3 regions of the Streptomyces sp. NPDC006552 genome follow, and region 2 is predicted to be linked to each of the others. Evidence: riboswitches for the same ligand, from Rfam matches in the RefSeq annotation. Region 2 holds a riboswitch; each other region holds the start of a gene.

The links. A riboswitch is a leader RNA that binds a small molecule or an ion and turns the genes downstream of it on or off. The one in region 2 is predicted to bind cyclic di-AMP.
Positions count from the first base shown of each region.
Region 1: it holds a riboswitch for cyclic di-AMP, as region 2 does, so the genes downstream of both, ABZY33_RS20580 (M23 family metallopeptidase) here and ABZY33_RS10100 (M23 family metallopeptidase) in region 2, are expected to answer to the same signal.
Region 3: it holds a riboswitch for cyclic di-AMP, as region 2 does, so the genes downstream of both, ABZY33_RS05745 (C40 family peptidase) here and ABZY33_RS10100 (M23 family metallopeptidase) in region 2, are expected to answer to the same signal.

Region 1 covers NZ_JBEXOS010000034.1:60,652-62,903, forward strand. The annotation lists gene ABZY33_RS20575 (PP2C family protein-serine/threonine phosphatase) at 1-725, shown strand, start outside; cyclic di-AMP (ydaO/yuaA leader) riboswitch at 969-1,127, shown strand; gene ABZY33_RS20580 (M23 family metallopeptidase) at 1,139-2,176, shown strand; gene ABZY33_RS20585 (aldo/keto reductase) at 2,231-2,252, shown strand, end outside.
Region 2 covers NZ_JBEXOS010000012.1:29,748-31,999, forward strand. The annotation lists gene ABZY33_RS10095 (GntR family transcriptional regulator) at 1-310, opposite strand, end outside; gene ABZY33_RS10100 (M23 family metallopeptidase) at 532-1,320, opposite strand; cyclic di-AMP (ydaO/yuaA leader) riboswitch at 1,333-1,504, opposite strand; gene ABZY33_RS10105 (pitrilysin family protein) at 1,742-2,252, opposite strand, start outside.
Region 3 covers NZ_JBEXOS010000006.1:75,775-78,026, forward strand. The annotation lists gene ABZY33_RS05735 (ATP-dependent Clp protease proteolytic subunit) at 1-64, shown strand, start outside; gene ABZY33_RS05740 (hypothetical protein) at 72-380, shown strand; cyclic di-AMP (ydaO/yuaA leader) riboswitch at 776-907, shown strand; gene ABZY33_RS05745 (C40 family peptidase) at 911-1,384, shown strand; gene ABZY33_RS05750 (ATP-binding protein) at 1,456-1,914, opposite strand; gene ABZY33_RS05755 (helix-turn-helix transcriptional regulator) at 2,201-2,252, shown strand, end outside.

The DNA of each region.
Region 1 (2,252 bases), on a different contig from region 2:
AGGCCGCGCAGTTGGCGGTGTTACCGGAGCCGGCCGGGCGGATCGGGGGCCTGGCCATCGCGGCGCGGTACGAGGCGGCGCAGGCCGACGCCTTCATCGGCGGCGATCTGTACGCGGTGCAGGACACGCCGCACGGGGTGCGGATAGTCGTGGGGGACGTACGGGGCAAGGGCATGGGCGCGGTCGCCGCCGTAGCCGTGGTCATCGGGGCCTTCCGGGAGGCCGCGGAGCAGGAGGAGAGCCTGGAGGCGGTCGCCCAGCGGCTGGAGCGGGCGCTGGCGCGGGAGGGGTCACGGCGGCGCGGCATCGACGACTTCGAGGGGTTCACCACCGCCGTGCTCGCCGAGATCCCGCACGGCGGCCGGCTCCTGCGCGTCCTCAACCGCGGCCACCCCGAGCCGGTCGTGCTGCTCGGCGACGGCACGGTCCGGATGGTCACACCGGCGGAGTCGGCGCTGCCGCTCGGCCTGGGCGAGCTGGGCTCCTGGCCGGACCGGGCGACCGAGGCGGAGTTCCCGGCCGGGGCGACGCTCCTGCTCTACACCGACGGGCTCTCCGAGGCGCGGGACGCGCGGGGCGTCTTCTACGACCCGGCGGCCCGGCTCGCGGGCCGGATCTTCCCGGGGCCCGAGGAGCTGCTCGCGGAGCTGGCCGAAGAAGTACGCCGGCACACCGGGGGCGGCGCCACCGACGACATGGCGCTGCTCGCCGTGCGCCGGTCCTGATCACCGTCACGAGGGGTGATCGAACGGCGTCCCTGCGCATAACGATTGACACTCCGTCAGAAATTGATGTGTTTAGCGCAGGCCAAAACCGTCGAGCAACTCGCCCGTTTCCTGCCGGTATTGAGCTATAAGTCCAGGCCAAAGACGTGAACGATCAGTGGGAACAGCTTGGAATTACTATCGGCTGTCTATTAACGTTCGATAACGCAGCGCGGTCGTCCCAGCCGTCACAAGCGACGGCTCCGTGCGCACACGCTTAATCCCGTAAGGGAGCCGGGGAACCACCAACTTGGGGTGAATCAGGCACCGTTCCGTCGCTTTTCGGGCGCCGGACCGTGCTCGTAGGAGACCTTCCTGCTCCGAACCCGTCAGCTAACCCGGTAGGCGAGAAGGAAGGAAAGGAGAGCGCCCCCGTGGCGTCGAACCGTCCTGCCCCCGAGTTCTCCGGGTACTCCGCCCGCCCCGCCGACGGCGAGGCCGGTGTCGAGCAGGAGAGCTGGGAGGAGTGGAATCCCACCGAGGAGTCCGTCCGTCCCGTCCGCGGCAGGCACCGCGTGGCCCGTCAGCGCGGTGGGCTCGCGCGCAGCTCCACGGTCCTGGGCGTCGGCGTGATCGCCGCCGTCGGCGCGGGCGGCATCGCCACCGCGCAGGGCGGCAAGCCCGCCGTCCGGATCTCCATGCCCGACCTCTCCGCGGTCAAGGACTCGCTCCCCGCGGCGAAGTCGCTGCCGGGCGTGGGCGCGCTCATGTCCGACAGCGCCGACTCCCCGTCCGGTGCCTCCGCCGCCCCCCTCACCACGATGGGCACCGGCCGGGCGGGTGCGGGCGAGGCGCTGCGGGCCCGGATCATGCAGCAGGCCGAGACGCAGCAGGACGCCGCCGACGCCACCGCGCAGGCCGCGGCCGAGCAGGCCGCCGCACAGCGGGCCGCCGACGAGGCCGCCGCCAAGCAGCAGAAGGCGGAGGCCAAGGCCGCCGCCGACAAGAAGAAGGCCCGGGAGGAGGCCGAGAAGAAGGCCGAGGCCGAGCGGCTCGCCAAGCTGGCCAAGAGCTTCCGGCTCCCCATCGCCTCGTACACGCTCACCGGCACCTTCGGGCAGCCCGGATCGATGTGGTCCTCCGGTTACCACACGGGCCTGGACTTCGCGGCCTCCACCGGTACACCGATCTACGCCGTCCACGGCGGCACCGTCACCGAGGCCGGCTGGGCGGGCGCGTACGGCTACCGCACGATCATCACCCTCGACGACGGCACCGAACTGTGGTTCTGCCACCAGTCGTCGATGAACGTCAGCGTCGGTCAGCACGTCGCCACCGGCGACGTCATCGGCCGCGTCGGCGCCACCGGCAACGTCACGGGCGCCCACCTCCACCTGGAGGTCCACCCCGGCGGGGACGCCACCGGCATCGACCCCGCGGCCTGGCTGCGCGGCAAGGGCCTGACGCCCTGACCCGCCGGCGCCCCCGGCGGGACCGCGCGTTCCGCGGGGGCGTTCAATCGGGGCATGACTACTTCTCCCCTGCGCC
Region 2 (2,252 bases):
GGACCTTGAGATGGGCTTCGGTGCGGCGCTGCGCGGCGCGCGCGGCGCTCAGGGGTTCGAGCAGCATCCGCACCTCCAGGAGGTCGGCGGCCTCCTGCCCGGTGGGTTCGGCCACGCACGCGCCCGCGTGCCGCCGGGTCACGACGAAACCCTCGGCCTCCAGGGTGCGCAGCGCCTCGCGCACCGGTACGCGCGAGACTCCGTAGCGCCGCGCGAGCACTTCCTCGGTGAGTCTGCTGCCACGCTCATGGACACCCGCGACGATGTCGTCGCGGATCGCCGTGCATACCGAGTGTGCGGGAATGCGCATGACCCGACCTCCGCCTTCATCCCCGCGAAACGCGGTCGATCGACGCTTGCACGGGCGCGCAGATCACCTTTAGGTCACGCCCGATCCGGTGACTCTATTCCACCGCCGTGGCATTTCCGATGCCGGACCGGAATCCATGGATATTTTCTGGCCAGAAATGCTCGCTGCACGCGAAAGCCCCGGCTCGACGAGCCGGGGCTTTCCCTGTGGGCGATGGGACGTCAGACGTTCACACCGTGCGAGCGCAGATACGCGACGGGGTCCATGTCCGAGCCGTACTCGGGGGTCGTGCGGGCCTCGAAGTGCAGGTGCGGGCCCGTGGCGTTGCCGGTCGCGCCGGAGAGGCCTATCTGCTGGCCGGGGGTGACGGCCTGGCCGACGGAGACGCCGAGGGACGACAGGTGCCCGTACTGGGTGTACGTGCCGTCGTTCATCTTGATCACGATGTTGTTGCCGTACGCGCCGCCCCAGCCGGCCTCGACCACGGTGCCGGCGCCGACGGCGTGCACGGACGTACCGCTCGCCGCGTGGAAGTCGATGCCGGTGTGGCTTCCGGAGGACCACAGGCCGCTGCTCGCCTGGTAGCCGGTGGAGACATAGGAGCCGGCGATCGGCGCCACGAAGCTGTTGAGGCGCTTGCGCTCGGCCTCGCGCGCGGCCCGCTCCTTGGCCGCGCGCTCCTTGGCGGCCTTCGCCTCGGCCTCGCGCTTGGCCTCCTCGGCCCGCTTCTTGGCCTCAGCCTCGGCCTTCGCCTTGGCGGCGGCCGCGTCGGCGGCCTTCTTCTGGGCGGCGGCCTGCGCGTCGATCTGGTCGGCCAGGGAGTCACCGATGGAGAGGGCCTGGGTCAGGCCGTTCTGCTCGGGGGCCGCGGTGTCGGCGGCGAGTGCGGGGGCCGCGAGGCCCGCCACCACACCGGTCGTGGTGAGCGCCGCGACGCTCGCGACCTGCGCGGTGGTACGCGTGAGGCGACTGGGACGACGGTGCTTCCCGGTGGCACGGGTGAACGCCATGAAGTGGCTGGTCCTTTCCTTCCCTCTCGCCTACCGGGTTAGCTGACGGGTTCGGAGCAGGAAGGTCTCCTACGGGCGCCCGGCCCGGCCTGCACGGCCGGGAAGAGTGCCCGATTCACCCCAGGGACTGCGTGGGTCCCCGGCTCCCCTGGCTCGCGCCTGGGGGACTCGGCGATGACTGTCCGGTGTCGCGGGCGCGACGCGTGTCTGGCGGACAGCCGGACCGACGCTAAGCGGGACATCTTTTAATCAACAAACGGATCCCGGCTTTTGTAGCGCATGCCACAGAGCAGACAGGCAACCTCCGCCCCAATCCGGGCATAAGCGGCACCTGTGCCTTCACGGGCGAACGTGAGCGACACCACGAAGCCCCGGTGGCCGTGGTGGCCGCCGGGGCTTCGGAGGACGTACGGGGCCGCGGTCACCCCCGGACGACGCTCACCTCACCGATGCCGAGGGCCTTGACGGGCTCCTCGATCTGCGCGGCGTCGCCCACGAGGACCGTCACCAGACGGTCCGCCGGGAAGGCGCTCACGACCGCTGCGGTGGCCTCCACGGTGCCTGTCTCGGCGAGCCGGCGGTACAGCCGGGCCTGGAAGTCGTCCGGCAGGTGCTGCTCGACCTGGTCGGCCAGCGTGCCCGCGACGGCGGCGGCGGTCTCGTACTTGAGCGGGGCCACGCCCACCAGGTTCTGCACGGCGGTGTCCCGCTCGGCGTCGGTGAGACCCCCCTCGGCAAGGGTGCGCAGCACCTGCCACAGGTCCGCGAGCGCGGGTCCGGTGTTCGGGGTGTCCACGGAGCCGCTGATGGCGAGCATCGCGGCGCCCGTCCCGTCCGGCGCGGACCGCAGCACCTGGGCGAAGGAGCGCACACCGTAGGTGTAGCCCTTCTCCTCGCGCAGGACGCGGTCCAGGCGCGAGGTGAGCGTGCCG
Region 3 (2,252 bases), on a different contig from region 2:
CGGCCTTGTGGACCAGGTCGTGCACAGCCGCAAGGCCGGGCTCGGCGCACCGGGTGTGCGGTGACGTCCTGATGTATCCGCCCGAACTGCCGCCGCTGCCCGCGCTGACCCGGGCCGAGTGCGCGTTCCTGGACAGCTACCTGGAGGTGGTCGATCTGCTCGCGCGCATCAATCCGGCGCGCGGTGACGACACCTATCGCGGGCTGCGGGCCGCGCAGGCGCTCGTCGCCCGGGCAGCGGCGCTGCGGGACGCGCTGGAACTGATGCACCGGCGCGGCGAGAGCGAGGTGCACGCGGCCACTCTGACACGCGCCTTGCGGGTCCTTGACGGTGAGAAACGGACACGGAGAGTCGCATTGCCGCCAGAAGTGGCCAGTTGACGCCATGGTTCGGTCGGACCGTCCGCGATCACGCCGCCATGGGCCACATGGTGTACCACCAAACGGCGTAGACATGCGCCCGGCGGCACGGCGGCCGGAGTTGCGCCCCAGGGGTACGCGGAGACCGGAATCAGCTGTTCCGCCGCTGGTGCGGGCAGGGTCGGGCGGCGCGGGCCCGGCCCGGACGGAGCAACGCCCACCCGAACGGGTCAAGCGTGACGAGCCTCACTTACCGCCGGTTCAACTCGGTTTCCGGCCCGAATGTGCGTGAAGATCCCTCCGACGACAAGCCCCCGCCGCCGCGGCGGGGCGGTCCGTGCGGACGCCGAGTCCTGCCGCCGTGCGGATGCCAGGTCGACAGATGTGCATCGGCAGGAGTGGAGGACCCAGGCACGACGGGCCGCCGGCCCACCTCGACGGAGGTGGCGTCCGAGGGGCCCTTGGGGTGAAGCCGCACCGCGCGGCCGGGCATCTTCGCCTGCCCGAACCCGACAGGTCACCCTTCACAGGCGGTTGACGAAGGGTTGCGCATGACTGCGCTCAATCGTGTTCCCGCCCTGCTGAGCCGGGCGGGGACCGCCTCGGCCCTGACGCTCGCCGTCGCCGGCGCCGGGCTCGTGGTCCCCGGCACCGCGTCCGAGGCGTCGGCGGCCACGGTCTCGACCAAGGCACTGAAGGTCGCGGCCTCCAAGAAGGGGGCGCCCTACAAGTGGGGCGCGACGGGCCCGCACCGGTTCGACTGCTCGGGGCTGACGCTCTACTCGTTCAAAAGGGCGGGCAAGAAGCTGCCGCGCACCGCCGCGCAGCAGTACAACAAGACCCGCCATGTCGCCGCGTCCCACCGCACGACCGGGGATTTGGTCTTCTTCCACTCGGGCCGGAGCGTCTACCACGTCGGCATCTACGCCGGGAAGGGACGGATCTGGCACTCCCCCAAGACCGGGGCCGTGGTGCGGCTGGAGAAGATCTGGACGCGGAGCGTCTGGTACGGGCGGGTGCGCTGACGCCGCCGTACGGAGCGCTCCCCCGGGGACGGGCCACGGCCGTCCCCGCGCGACATCGCGCGCCGCCGGCGTCACCAGGCCGCGCGCGGACCCGTGCGGCGGCCGTCCGGACGGGCGGTCCAGGGCAGGGAGATCCATACGGTCTTGCCGCCCTCGGGGGTCGGCGACACCGAGAGCCGTCCGCCGCACTCCGCGGTGAGGCAGCGGATGATCACCATGCCGCGTCCGTTGTCCTGCTGGACGGCCGCGGGCAGCCGCTTGGGATAGCGCGGGTGGCTGTCGGTGACGCCGATGCGCAGCCGCTCGTCGCGCTCCAGCTCCAGGTCGACGGTGAAGGTGGGGGACAGGCCCAGGGTGTGCTGCACGGCGTTGGTCGCCAGCTCCGAGACGATCAGGCGCACGCTGTCGGCCGTGTCGGTGTCGCCGGGCAGTCCCCACTCCGCGAGCACCCGGCTCACGTACCTGCGGGCCGCGGGGACCGAGGCGGGATCGCTCGGCAGCGTGAGGGATGCTTCCTGGTGGTCTGCCATGGCGACGTCGTCCCTTTCCCACCGGGGCCGCACCTGCGACGCTGGCGGTTCGCTGGCGTGCGGTCTCCGACTTCTGCTTCGCGCCAGCGTGCCACCCCGATGTCCCTCCGTGGTGCCGATCCCCCAAGATATGCATATATCTGTCGCTCGAAGCGGTGAACTCTGCGCCGGTGAACCGTATTTGGGCGGGCGCGCGCCGGTTCCTCTACCGTCTGCCCAGAGGCGGTGCCGCACGGCCCGGGAAAAGGGTCCGGCGGTGCGGCCCGAGGAGTACTGAGGAGTCGGCATGAGGTACGGTCCCGCGGTCCGCCGTCGCAAACTCGGCGCGGAGTTGCGCG